3 regions of the Rossellomorea sp. DUT-2 genome follow, and region 2 is predicted to be linked to each of the others. Evidence: riboswitches for the same ligand, from Rfam matches in the RefSeq annotation. Region 2 holds a riboswitch; each other region holds the start of a gene.
What was found. A riboswitch is a leader RNA that binds a small molecule or an ion and turns the genes downstream of it on or off. The one in region 2 is predicted to bind cyclic di-GMP.

Region 1 (4,253 bases), on a different contig from region 2:
CTTCCACAAAAAAAGAGATGATGTAAGATGTAATTCCTAATGGGTTTCTTTAAGGAGATATTAAAAGACAAAATGATTGATCTTCACCAGAGGTTAACTTTTTAGTGAATTCTTATAGCCTCAATAATATATCGTTCGGACGAATCACCAATAAGGGTGAAAGGATAGCAAGTAGAAAGAGTCAGAATTTCCTTGGGACGGGTTGCCCGAATAACCGACGTGTCACTTTCATCTACAATATAAGTCTTGAAAATTTCATAGGAGAAAGTTCCCGTTGGCATAACTATGGAAAGTATATCTCCGTGCTCGAGTTCACCAATATTTCTAAAAACCGTATCCCTGTGCCCGGCCAAAAATATTTGATCCTTCTGTTCCGGTAGTGACGTGGATGAATAATGCCCTACCCCTTTCTTTAGTTCCTCCCCATCGGTTCCTTCAATGATTGCTACATCCCTTTCCAGTCTTGGAATATGTAAAACCCCAATGACATCCCCTTTCTCAAAGTGGTAATTAATTGAAGTTTTAGAGGAAGTGATTGGTTCTGAACTCTTATGTACTGAAGAATTTTCCATAATACTTGCTTTTGCTTTCTCCAGAGCTTCATTTTCCGCTTCATCGTTACTTTTCATCTGAAGGAGTGAATATATGACAAAAGAGAGCCCGCAAGATAAAATAAGTATCCCAAAAATCAGAAAAAGCTTCCTACTCATGATGTTTCCTCCTTTTATACTGAAAAAAAGAAAGAAAATCGTGAAATTCCTCTTTCGTTAAGCCCTGGTGAATGGCTTTCTCCAGTGGTTCAACCCACTCCTCATCTAAATAGATCTTACTCATATCTGTCGAAAGAATATTTTCTAAAGAAGTATCTAAAGTAAGAGCGATTTTTTTAAGAATCTTAATGGAAGGATTCTTTTGAATACCTCTTTCAATAGAACTTATATATGATTTAGACACATTTGAATGATGAGCAAGCTCGTTTATCGTTAACCCTTTTTGTTCACGAAGATCTTTAATCTTATCACCTACCATGTCGATAACTCCTTCACAATTCATTTTATTCATTATATAGAACAATCATTATATTATAAAGTACGAAATAAAGTGAATTCTAAAGGAATAAAGAGGATAGTTTCGATATCTACTAGGTTTGACGGTTATTTCAATGATTTTGAAGATTTTCATTTCATAAGTGAGATCTTATAATGAGTTAAGGTGTTCTTTAAAAAGAACAAATTCGCTGGTTCTAGGAGATGAAAAAGATGAATCGTAATAGAATTGTCGTAATGTTATTAATCCTATTTTTTATCTCTGGAATAATGAATCATAAAACGTATGCAAATGAAGTAGATATCATATTAATACCTAACGAAAAGTTCTTATTTAACATTTCAAATATGAAGCCGGGTGATTGGGCAGAGAGGGAATTGAGGGTTAGTAATGGCGGGGATAAAGATTTTAACTACACCATTCGCGTTAATAATAAACAATCTGACAGGAAACTATTTAACGAATTGGAGTTGAAGGTGTACGAAGGGAGCAAATCCAATTTAATCTTTGATGATAAATTAAAGAATTTCAATGGGTTTAAACCAAAGCAATTAAAAAAAAGCGCAACTGACAGTCTATATTTCCAGGTTGAAATGCCATATGCATTAGGGAATGAGTTTCAGAAAACATCAGCATATTTTGAAATCGTGATTGTAGCAGCCGCAAATACAACCACTACACCTCCCGAGGATTCTAATGATCCGGTAAAGCATCCAGACAGTAATGTTAAGCCGACCCCGGTGAACCCGGGTACAAATGAAACCCAATCTTCACCAATAGCCTCACAAGGCCCAAAACTACCTAACACTGCAACCAACCTTTACCTGCTATTAGCGGTAGGTTTTATATTAACTACAACGGGATTGACACTCATATATGCAAATAGACGTTTATCAAAGAAAAAAGAAACATAATCTGATAGTAGAGGTGACCTCATGTACAAAAAGATATGTAGGCGATGTACAAGACCATCCTATAGTAGCACTGAAACGGGTAAATGGATCTGCCCCACTTGCGGATTTGACTTATCCAACCAGACATTCTATCATCCTAGTAATTACCAAAACATTAATAAAAAAGTCATTCCTCTTAGAAGGAAGCTAGAGACATATAAAAACACCATGAAAACGTAGCTTTTCGACAAACCTCCTCATATGCTTACACGATTTGTTCATCGGAAGATAGTAATTTTTTTGTGTATGTCAGATTATAGTTCAAATTGTAGGAAAAAAGTGTAAAATAAATTGACAGAATAGACAAAAAACAACAAACGCTCGGAAAGTTTATTAGTATAATCGAATTAGTTCGAAGGGAAGAGTCAGATAAAGGCAAACTTATTGAAAAATAAGGACGCAAAGTCACAGATCTAAGGTGGGAAAATAGGCATATCTTCATAATCATCTTGAATATAATCAACAGAAAACAGATGAAGAAGGTGTGGTTATTTGAAAACTACGATGGCTGGATTGCCTGGAATACATATATGTATTTTGGGAGGGTATTTATATTGACAAATCGTGAACTTGATCTTGAATGGATGGAACTAATTAAACAAGCCTTAGACGCCGGAATTTCTAAATCAGAAATTAGAGAATTTCTTCAAAACCAGCCCCAGGAATTGAAAACCGAATACAAAGTGATTTAATATAAATAAAGTCTTGCGATTCCCTCGCAAGACTTTATTTATTGCCTAATTTCCACTTATTAAATTCAATGAACTCCCTGAACTGCTCCTTGGTAATTCCGGAATCCATGGCTTCTTCTGCAATCTTAAGCCACTCATGATCGATATTTTGGTCATCTGGTTGATCATGTAAAAGAGCATCCATCGGAATCCCTAATGCAGCTGAAACTTTTTCAAGAAATTGAATGGAAGGGTTTTGTTGAAGGTTACGCTCTATTGAACTCAAATATGACTTTGCCACACCGGCTTTATCAGCAAGCTCTGTCATGGACATGCGTTTTTCTTGTCTGTATTTCTTTACTCTTTCTCCAATCACAGGGAACACCTACCTAAAAACTTCATATATGAAGCCCCAATATTAATACAATTATATCATAATCAATCTTATGGGTATTATATAATTTCGCATAATTAAACGCTAGGTTTTGCCGTTGCCGGAATTCTTGGCTTCGATACCATTTTCTCACGGAACTCCCGGATTAATTCTTCCCCCGAATATCCTTTTTGCACTAAGTCATCAAGGAGTAATTCTGCATATTCATTCCTCTGTTTCTTCAATTTCCCCTCAAACATAATACTGATATGCTCATCCATCTCTTTAATACAACGGATAGAAGTCATGAAAGCAGCAGGATCATTGGCTTTATTGGAAATCACGACCTGGATTTCCAAATCACCCTTATGTTGCTGAGCCTCTTGAAAGAACTCAATATATTCATTCGACAAGTACGTTTCGACAAGCCACGTACTCTGTCCATCTTCTTTATTGATAATCAGACCGTCCACTATCTCAAAGTCACGCAGTTCATCGTTCTCCACTACTTGCAGTGAAATAACTTTAAAGGTTTTCATGAACGAACATCTCCCATTTAAAGGTTTTATAAAATTATATCATAGTAGGAATTGTTTCCCTAACAAATTCCTTAATGAAAAAAAGGACGAAAGATGCAATTTTATAATTTCGACACCGATTTTGAGTAAAATACGCCAAATCTCCCTAGGCGAATTTCCGAAATTCAAGCCATTTTTGCCTCGAATTTCGGAAATTCACGATTTTACAAGATGTGACAGAAGATTGTAAGATGAAAACAGCTTAAGAGAAAGGAGGAAAGAATACAATTGATCAACCAAGTGACCCTCGTTGGAAGGCTGACCAAAGATCCTGAAGCTAGAAAAACATTGGAAGGGAAATCGATACTTAACGTTACGATAGCTGTGAATCGTAACTACAAAAATCAAAAAGGCCAAGTTGATACAGATTTTGTACTCTGCACCATATGGAACCGGGCAGCAGACAATATGGAGAAATATTGCCGAAAGGGATCTGTCGTTGGAGTGACCGGTCGCATCCAAACACGCTATTATGATAATGATCAAGGAAAACGTACGTATGTAACCGAAGTCGTCGCGGAAAATGTCCGATTTATGGACAGCAGGCGGGAAACCGCGGAAGCCCCCGAGCCGGGCAAGAAAGAGCCAATCGAATTACCGTTTTAATATTTTATTAAGGGAGATGGAGTTG
Region 2 (4,253 bases):
GCGTACTACTTGAGATCGGTACTGAAAAAGCTCAAGTAGAAAAAATAGATAAGAAGATTAACCAAATAAGTGGAGTGGAATCCGTAGAGTATTCTTCTAAGGAAGAAGAACTTCAAAATCTTGTAAAGGATTTAGGAGACGATTTCCGATTATTCGAACAGGATAATCCATTATACGATGTATTTATCGTAAAAGCGGAAAATCCCCGTGAAACTGGGAAAATCGCTGCTGAAGTCAGCAAGTATGAAGGTGTGAACGAAGCACTTTATGGTGAAGCGAAGATTGAAAGATTGTTTAATGTATTGGAAATGAGTCGAAACGTTGGATTAGTGTTAATCATCGGTCTATTGTTTACCGCCATGTTCCTCATCTCAAATACAATTAAAATCACCATTGTCGCCAGAAGAAGGGAAATCGAGATAATGAAACTCGTGGGTGCAACCAACTGGTTTGTACGCTGGCCATTCATTCTAGAAGGGTTATGGCTTGGAATTTTAGGTTCTATTATCCCGATCGCTCTTGTCACAACAGGTTACTACTATGCTTATGAATTTATTAAACCAAAACTACAAAACCATTTTATTCAGATATTAGATTTTACCCCCTTTATCTATCAAGTAAACGGATTGATTCTATTAATGGGTTGCCTGATTGGCGCTTGGGGAAGCTTTATGTCTGTACGTAAATTCTTAAAAGTGTAAAATTTGATAGGTTGATAGAAGCTGAAAGGAGCATGCCGCTTGAACAAGAAGTATTTCATATCATTATCAATTGCAGCAGCATTAACAATCGGGAGTCTACCAACGTTAGGGACAACAGCTAACGCTCATTCCCATTCTGTGGAGGAATTACAAAAGCAACAAGAAGACATTTCTTCTAAAAAAGAGGAAATCAATGGAAAGATCGATGAGAAAAAATCAGAGATTAACCAAAACATCAATAAACAACAAGAAATCCAATCACAAATTGCAGAAATTAGTACAAAATTAAAAGATACTGAAACAAAGATTACTGAGAAAACAAAAGAGATTGACGAAACAACAGCAGAAATCAATAAACTTAAAGAAGAAATTGAAGTTCTAAAGCAAAAGATAGAAGAACGTAACGAACTATTAAAAGAACGTGCCCGCGCCATCCAGGAAAAAGGCGGCTCTGCAAATTATCTTGATGTACTACTTGGTGCGGACAGCTTCGGTGACTTCATCAACCGTGTAACAGCAGTTAATACAATTGTAAGTGCAGATAAGAAGATCATGGACGAACAAAAACGTGATCAGGCTGAATTAGAAAAGAAACAAGAAGAAGTAGAAGGCAAGCTTGCAGAATTAGAATCTACTAAAGCAAGTCTGGAGTCTTTGAAAAAAGATCTTGATAGTCAAAAAGCTAAAAAAGCGGATTTATTCAAGCAGCTAGAAGCGCAGCAGGCTTCTTTGGAAGTGGAAAAGAAAGATCTTCAAAAAGAATCGGATGAGCTTTCTAAAATGGAACACCAGCTTGAAGGTGAAATCCAGGCTGAACAAGCACGTCTAGCAGAACTTGCACGCCAGCGTGAAATCGAACGCAAGCGTCAAGCGGAAGCTGAAGCGGCAAAACGTGCAGCAGAACAACAACAAGCAACTGCGAGCAGCAATAGCGGTGGTGGTTCTTCTTCTGCAGCACCTGCTCCATCAGCTCCAAGTGCACCAGTAAGTGCCGGTGCCTGGACAGCTCCAGCTTATGGAACGATTACAACTAATTTTGGCTGGGACACATTGAACGGTAAACAACGTTACCATTATGGTACAGATATCGCGGCAAGAGGAAGTGTTCCGATCTCAGCAGCAGCTGATGGATATGTCATCAAGAGTCAGTACAGCTCAAGCTATGGTAACGTAGTATACATCACTCACTCAATTAATGGTCAAACGTTCACGACGGTTTATGCCCACATGGCTTCTTCATCAGTTAGCTCTGGACAAGCAGTGAACAAAGGTGACAGAATCGGTTACATGGGTAACACAGGATACTCTTTCGGTCAGCATTTACACTTTGAGCTTCACGCAGGTTCTTGGAATGCATCGAAATCCAATGCTGTAAACCCACGTCAATATATTAACTTTTAATTAGAAAACCCCGCTCATGGCGGGGTTTCTTTTATAGATATACTTCATTTGGTTTGTATTACATAAAGATGTAAGGAAATGGAATGGAATATTATTCTCATGACTGTTTTCATATCCTTTTTCTTCTAGTATAATGACAACTATATTACCTAAATATTATAACTAATGATTTGTATAGTCCTTCGAAAAGGCAAACTAATTGAAAGATTAGGACGCAAAACCACGGGTCTTCCATTTTTATTTTAAAATAATGATCGCCGGGTTACCGAAAACAATGGATTACAATGAATACTAATTAGGACGTTTTATTAGTATCATTTTGCCTGCCTTTTTGGTGGGATTTTTTTATCTATATGTCCAGTATAGTAGGATTTGAATCTGTAGTAAGGATGATGATGTTGGAATCGACTGAATTAAAAAGGCAATTAAGAAGTTTTTGTAGAAGGAATCGTACTGCATTAAAGTATACCTATGTTGGTGAATATTCAGCAGAAGAAATCACCGAGATGATTATTGAAAATCTCGGCGCAGAAGAGGTTAAGAGGATACTAAACGACATTGAAATCATCCATCGCCGTGGTGGAAATACAGTTACATACTTTATGCTTATTTTAGAAGGATTAAAAGCAGCATAAAAACCGAATGCGGATCCAATCCGGCATTCGGTTTTATTTATGTAACAGGCAGTAATTGCTCTTCAAGCCCTTGTTTCTAATATACCGTCATCTCATATGGAAGTAGTTCGTGCATATTTCAATGATTAGACACACACTCTTTCCGTAAATCTGTAATAATTCTCATATAGGATACACTATGAGTAAATAACTTGCTTGTATATGTAGAATTTAAGATACTAATACATAACGGGGTATATTTGCCGAACGGAGGAAACCAAATGACAGGAGATTTATTCGAACATCATAAAGCGTCAAAGCTCCTCGATCCAAAACGTCAGGAGCTCGTACCAGTGGTCAAAGTACTCGAACTTCTCAACCTTGATAAAGACGATATCGTTGCCGACTTAGGGTGTGGAAATGGCTATCTGACTCTTCCCATTGCCAAAACGGTTGAAACAAAGGTCCAGGCAGTAGATCTGCAGCAGGAAATGCTGGAATACCTGAAACATCGAGCAAACGAAGAAAATGTAGCCAATATCGTGTATGTGAAATCATCCCTGGAATACCTCAGCTTCAACAAAGGTACCTTGGATAAAATCGTATCCGCCTTTGTCTTGCACGAAGTTCCAGATCTGATCAAAGTATTTCAGGATCTACACGATATGCTGAAGAAAGATGGAATTTGGCTGATCCTGGATTGGGAAAAGGTAGAATCAGAAATGGGACCACCAATAGATCATCGGATTTCTTCCGGGGAACTCGATCGACAGCTCAAATCATCCGGGTTCCACACAACAGTAGGTCACTTGCATCCATCGGTTTATTATATTGTCGTGAAAAAAGGGTAGGGAACATCGATATATAGGAAATAAAGATAGCTATCTTAATCAAACATTAACATTTCCTGTTCATACTGTTCATGTAAAGGAGTGAACAGTATGACGGAAGTATCGATTTGGTTTGCATTAGCCGCCGGGGCACTATCCTTTTTTTCACCTTGTGTGTTTCCGCTTCTCCCGGCTTACGTAAGTCATTTAACAGGTGGACAGGCAAGAGAAGGACAAATGCAGGTGGAAAGATCGGTGGTCTTACTTAGGTCATTTGGTTTTATTGCAGGATTTTCCCTCATCTTCACTCTAATGGGGGCCTCTGCCAGCTTTCTTGGAGAGGTTTTCTCAGAATATCGGATTTACATTGAACAGATTGCAGGGATTTTGATTATTGTATTTGGTTTACAGATGATGGGCTGGCTTAGCTTTTCTTTCTTAATGAAAGATACGAGAAAGTTTGAAACAAGGAAAAAAGGGACAGCTGTGGGTTCTATCCTGCTGGGCATGGCCTTTGCCAGCGGATGGTCACCATGTGTTGGATTAACCCTTTCTTCCATTCTTTTATTAGCAAGTGCCAGCAGTACATTGACTCAAGGAGTCGTGCTGCTGATTGTGTATTCGCTTGGTTTGGCGGTACCATTCCTGCTGATCTCACTGATGATCACGAAGACATTTACCGTAATGAAAGTGGTCAATAAAATCTT
Region 3 (4,253 bases), on a different contig from region 2:
TGGGAGATGGTATAATGATGCCTTCTCGAAACCCGTCAATTAATAAGACAGTGCTTCCTTGTACGATGGCATCGGTCAATTCTTGATACTGAGTTGTCGTTTTCACATCTGCCGATTCAACTATTCTTTCAATGATTTGATCGATGAGTGATTCATTAAAACCTTCAGTCTCGAATGGTTCTAATAAGCTTGACCACAAAATCCTGAATAACATCTGCATCGATAATTCCGTCCAAATAGACAATATTCATTTCAAGGGAACCTTCGCAGCCAGAAGGCTATATATTTCTTACGATAAGGTCAGAAGTATCGTGAAAGGTATTCTTTATATTTTCTATATTTTCTTTTAGGCACATTCACATTGCTATTTTTAGCATCCTTTATCCTCCATAAAAGTTAAAGAATAAAATGAGAATAGGGTAACAATCTCTATAAGAAAGAGAAGCACATAGTTAGATAAACTCTGTGCTTTTTTGCATGCTATTTAAAGTATTCTTTTCGTTATGAATAATCCCATTGAGAAAGACATTCACCTTTTGAAAAAAGAAATAAAATAAGGAAAATGATTAGTTCAATAAATAAAAAATATCCCAACCTCATGCTATACACGAAGTAAACCTTAACGTGAAGGATGATTCGGATGATATGAAAGATAAGGATACAAAAGAGCAATACAATGACGATATTCACAAGTCTATCTCTGTTTCGATACATAGACAGAGTGGGGACGGTTCCGTCTTAACCTTTCCCTTACGACCGTCCCCGGTTTGCATGAGTTGCATTTAAAGAGCCTATTTAACCATAGTGGTTCGGAACACGCTCTTTATATTCTCCTAATATGTAACACAGAACCCATTACCTACACTTACTCTTTATTTGTAGTAAGTTTTTCTAACTTGTTAATGGTTTGATCAATTTCATTTTTAGATTCTGTAACAATTCTTTGTAAGTCTTCTGAAATTTGATTAACTTTTATTAGTTCATTTGTAATATTTTCAATGTTAGCATTAACCTCTTTAATGGCATTATTAGCATTCACAGAGAGCTTCCTCACTTCCTGGGCTACTACATTGAACCCTCTCCCGTGTTCACCCGCTCTGGCTGCTTCAATCGCCGCATTTAAAGAAAGCAAGTTTGTTTGAGAAGAAATATTTTTTATCGATTTCGACGTTTCATCAATTAATTTAATTTGTTCTTTTAAAGACTCTAATGCTTCAACTTTTTCATTAGAATTGTCCATAACTGAGTTAACTAGATTATTCGGCATGCTCTTTAATTGGGAAATGATCTCTATCGTTGTATTTTCCCTTTTTGTAATGTCTGTGGCAATTTTCAGGACTGCATGGACAGAACCCTTTTCATCTAAAATAGGAATATATGTTGCTTCCAGCCAAAGTTTGTTTCCCTGTTTATCAACTCTTTCAATTTTTTCTTGAGATTTTTTCCCTTTCCGGAGGTTGTCCCACAACACTGTATATTCTTTGCTTTGGCTATATTCCATCGTGCAGAACTGTTTGTGATCCATCCCTTGCATTTCCTGTACCCGGTAATTCATTGCATCGGCGAAGTTATTATTTACCCAAATTACCTTCCTGTCTAAGGAGAACTCTATCATAGCCAAATTTGTTTCAAGAGCTAATAGAACATCCTTTATATCTAAAACTTGGGTGCTTGCCTTACTAGTTAATTGGTTCATATACGTATCCCCTTCTTTTGAACATTTGCTTATGTACTCCATTATTCATTCATCTTTAGGTTTCTGGGCATAGAAAGTAACGTTCTATAATAAAAAAAGCTAATCAAACAGTAAAGTTCAATTAGCCGGTTGCGCTAGTTGCTCCCCGATTATCCAAGCGCCCACATACAGATAACCATTCATCGCATCTAAATTAATATATTTAATATATCGACACATTCAAAAAAATATTTAGACTACAAATAGGTGAAGAAATAGATATTGGTAATTATGGATACAGTGGGGACGGTTCCGTCTATACTAGATTCCCGAAAAGTAGAGTAAGAACCGTCCCGGTTTGCACAGACACTCTAAGATGTCATTCCAAACGTGCCTCTTTTCCGGACAGTCTTGAATCCTATACGTTCATAAAGCTTTATGGCTCCGGGATTGTTTTGATTCACGTGGAGGACGACGGATTTCATACCATCTTGTCGGAGGTCTTCTAAGCATTTACAAGTCAATACAGCAGCGATCCCTTTTCCCCGCCACTCCTTAATCACACCCACTTGAATGATATACCCGATTGTATCAGTCTCATGATCGGTTGCAATGAAACCTACCGCCTGGTCATTGACAGTTACGATATAGGACCGTTCCGGTAGAAAATCAGAACCGGACGATATCCACTCCACCCACTTCTCCCCGGGCCACCCTGGAAAACCGGGACGGTCCTTGAATGAAGCCTCGTAAACTTCATAAAATCGCTCTTTCAATGACGCTGACCAACTTTTGAAAATAAATGGAAATGGTGTTTCGATTTTAGGGATGTCCGTTAAGGAGTGTTCCATCACATATTCTTGGAATACCAACTCATAGCCCTTTTGTTGGTATTCCTGAATGATATCATCTGTTATGTTTTCACATTTAATGTTCGTCACGTTGTTCATCTATTTCTGTCTCCGTTCCATTCAATTTAGAGATTTACATACCTTGATAATCTGAAGATACCACGCCCTTTGCATCTGGTCTACGCTTTTAGGTAATCTGCTGATTGATCTATTTGGAGACTGTGATCAATGGTTGGTCTTTAACATTCTATTTGACAAAAAACAAACAATTTTATATTATGTTTATAAAATAACAAACATATTTAAATTTCGTTTATATAAAAATTGCGCAAAAGATAAAAGAATAGGATGTGTTAAGGAATGGAGCTTTCCAACTTGTTTTGGAGTGCCTCTTTGGAAGAAATGAAAAGAGGTTTTATCGAAGAAGAAGATTCCTTTATTTGTCTTATGTGCGGAGAGATCCTTGAAAAAGGCATGGTCTATCCTTACGAAGATAAATTTTACCTCGCTGAAAAATATATGGGTGTTCACATTGAACGTACGCACCTGTCCGTATTCGATTATTTAATTGGAATGGATAAAAAGCTCACGGGTCTGACCGATCACCAAAAACGTTTATTGACCCTCTTTTATCAAGGGAAAAATGATAAAGAAATCAAAGAAGAACTGGATATCGGAAGTGCGTCCACTATCCGGCATCACCGGTTTGCTTTAAAAGAGAAGGAGCGTCAAGCCAAGACCTTCCTGACCATGATGGAATTGCTGAAAGAAAAAGACGAAAATGCCCCGACGTTTGTACCTGTTCATAAAACAGCCACCATGGTGGACGAACGGTACAATATTACACAGACCGAACAGGAGCAAATCGTAAGTAAGTACTTCTCTGACGGGGCATTGACGAAATTCCCCCCAAAGGAAAAGCAAAGGCTGGTCATTCTTCGTGAGATTTCGAAACAGTTGAAGAAAGACGATATGTACGATGAAAAAGAATTAAATCATGTATTAAAAGACATTTATGACGATTATGTGCTTATCAGAAGATATCTCATTGAATATGGGTTTATAGACCGTAAATCCGACGGGAGCAAGTACTGGTTAAAGAAGTAAAGAACTAACAGGAGGTCTAATCATGGATCGTAAAAGAGAGTTAAAACAACAGTATAAAGAAACACCGGTTGAAGCAGGTGTCTTTCAAATCTTAAATCAGCAAAACAATAAAATCTATATCGGAAGCACGAAAAACTTGAAGACCCTGAACGGGATCAAGTTCATGCTTGAAAACAATGGATTCACCACCAGCAAAGGGTTACAAACCGAATGGATCCAGTACGGGAAAGACGCATTTACATTCGAGCTATTGGAAAAACTGAAAAAGAATGATGATCCATTTGTGACTGAAAAAGAAGCTCTGGATGAGTTGGAAGAAAAGTGGTTGGAGAAACTGCAGCCGTATGGAGAACGGGGGTATAATCAGAAGTAGGTACGATGATCACACAAAAACGCTCAGGATGATCTCTGAGCGTTTTTGTTCATGTCTTTTGTTGGTTTATTTTTATTGAACATTCAAATTATACTTAATCATTAACTCCTCCTTAGGACCATTAAAACTTTTCCACTCACCGTCCTCGAATATTTCTAACACTTCCCCTTTACCTGATATAAACTCAATGGTCTTATCGTCATCTTTGTAGGTGGTAATTGGCAGCTTAACTTTTAAAGATGTGATG

Region 1: it holds a riboswitch for cyclic di-GMP, as region 2 does, so the genes downstream of both, ACOSV2_RS18965 (anti-repressor SinI family protein) here and ACOSV2_RS16125 (hypothetical protein) in region 2, are expected to answer to the same signal.
Region 3: it holds a riboswitch for cyclic di-GMP, as region 2 does, so the genes downstream of both, ACOSV2_RS20450 (methyl-accepting chemotaxis protein) here and ACOSV2_RS16125 (hypothetical protein) in region 2, are expected to answer to the same signal.

The regions. Positions count from the first base shown of each region.
Region 1 covers NZ_JBQPEO010000005.1:224,911-229,163, forward strand. The annotation lists gene ACOSV2_RS18950 (class D sortase) at 102-710, opposite strand; gene ACOSV2_RS18955 (helix-turn-helix domain-containing protein) at 703-1,029, opposite strand; gene ACOSV2_RS18960 (hypothetical protein) at 1,260-1,961, shown strand; cyclic di-GMP riboswitch class I at 2,365-2,521, shown strand; gene ACOSV2_RS18965 (anti-repressor SinI family protein) at 2,555-2,692, shown strand; gene ACOSV2_RS18970 (helix-turn-helix domain-containing protein) at 2,727-3,047, opposite strand; gene ACOSV2_RS18975 (YwpF-like family protein) at 3,143-3,583, opposite strand; gene ACOSV2_RS18980 (single-stranded DNA-binding protein) at 3,851-4,228, shown strand; gene ACOSV2_RS18985 (hypothetical protein) at 4,253-4,253, shown strand, end outside.
Region 2 covers NZ_JBQPEO010000004.1:163,957-168,209, forward strand. The annotation lists gene ftsX (permease-like cell division protein FtsX) at 1-701, shown strand, start outside; gene ACOSV2_RS16120 (murein hydrolase activator EnvC family protein) at 741-2,102, shown strand; cyclic di-GMP riboswitch class I at 2,282-2,372, shown strand; gene ACOSV2_RS16125 (hypothetical protein) at 2,456-2,737, shown strand; gene ACOSV2_RS16130 (class I SAM-dependent methyltransferase) at 2,998-3,567, shown strand; gene ACOSV2_RS16135 (cytochrome c biogenesis CcdA family protein) at 3,658-4,253, shown strand, end outside.
Region 3 covers NZ_JBQPEO010000006.1:177,874-182,126, reverse strand. The annotation lists gene ACOSV2_RS20455 (spore germination protein) at 1-220, opposite strand, end outside; gene ACOSV2_RS20450 (methyl-accepting chemotaxis protein) at 866-1,696, opposite strand; cyclic di-GMP riboswitch class II at 1,811-1,895, opposite strand; gene ACOSV2_RS20445 (GNAT family N-acetyltransferase) at 2,047-2,625, opposite strand; gene ACOSV2_RS20440 (DUF2087 domain-containing protein) at 2,887-3,633, shown strand; gene ACOSV2_RS20435 (GIY-YIG nuclease family protein) at 3,656-4,006, shown strand; gene ACOSV2_RS20430 (hypothetical protein) at 4,079-4,253, opposite strand, start outside.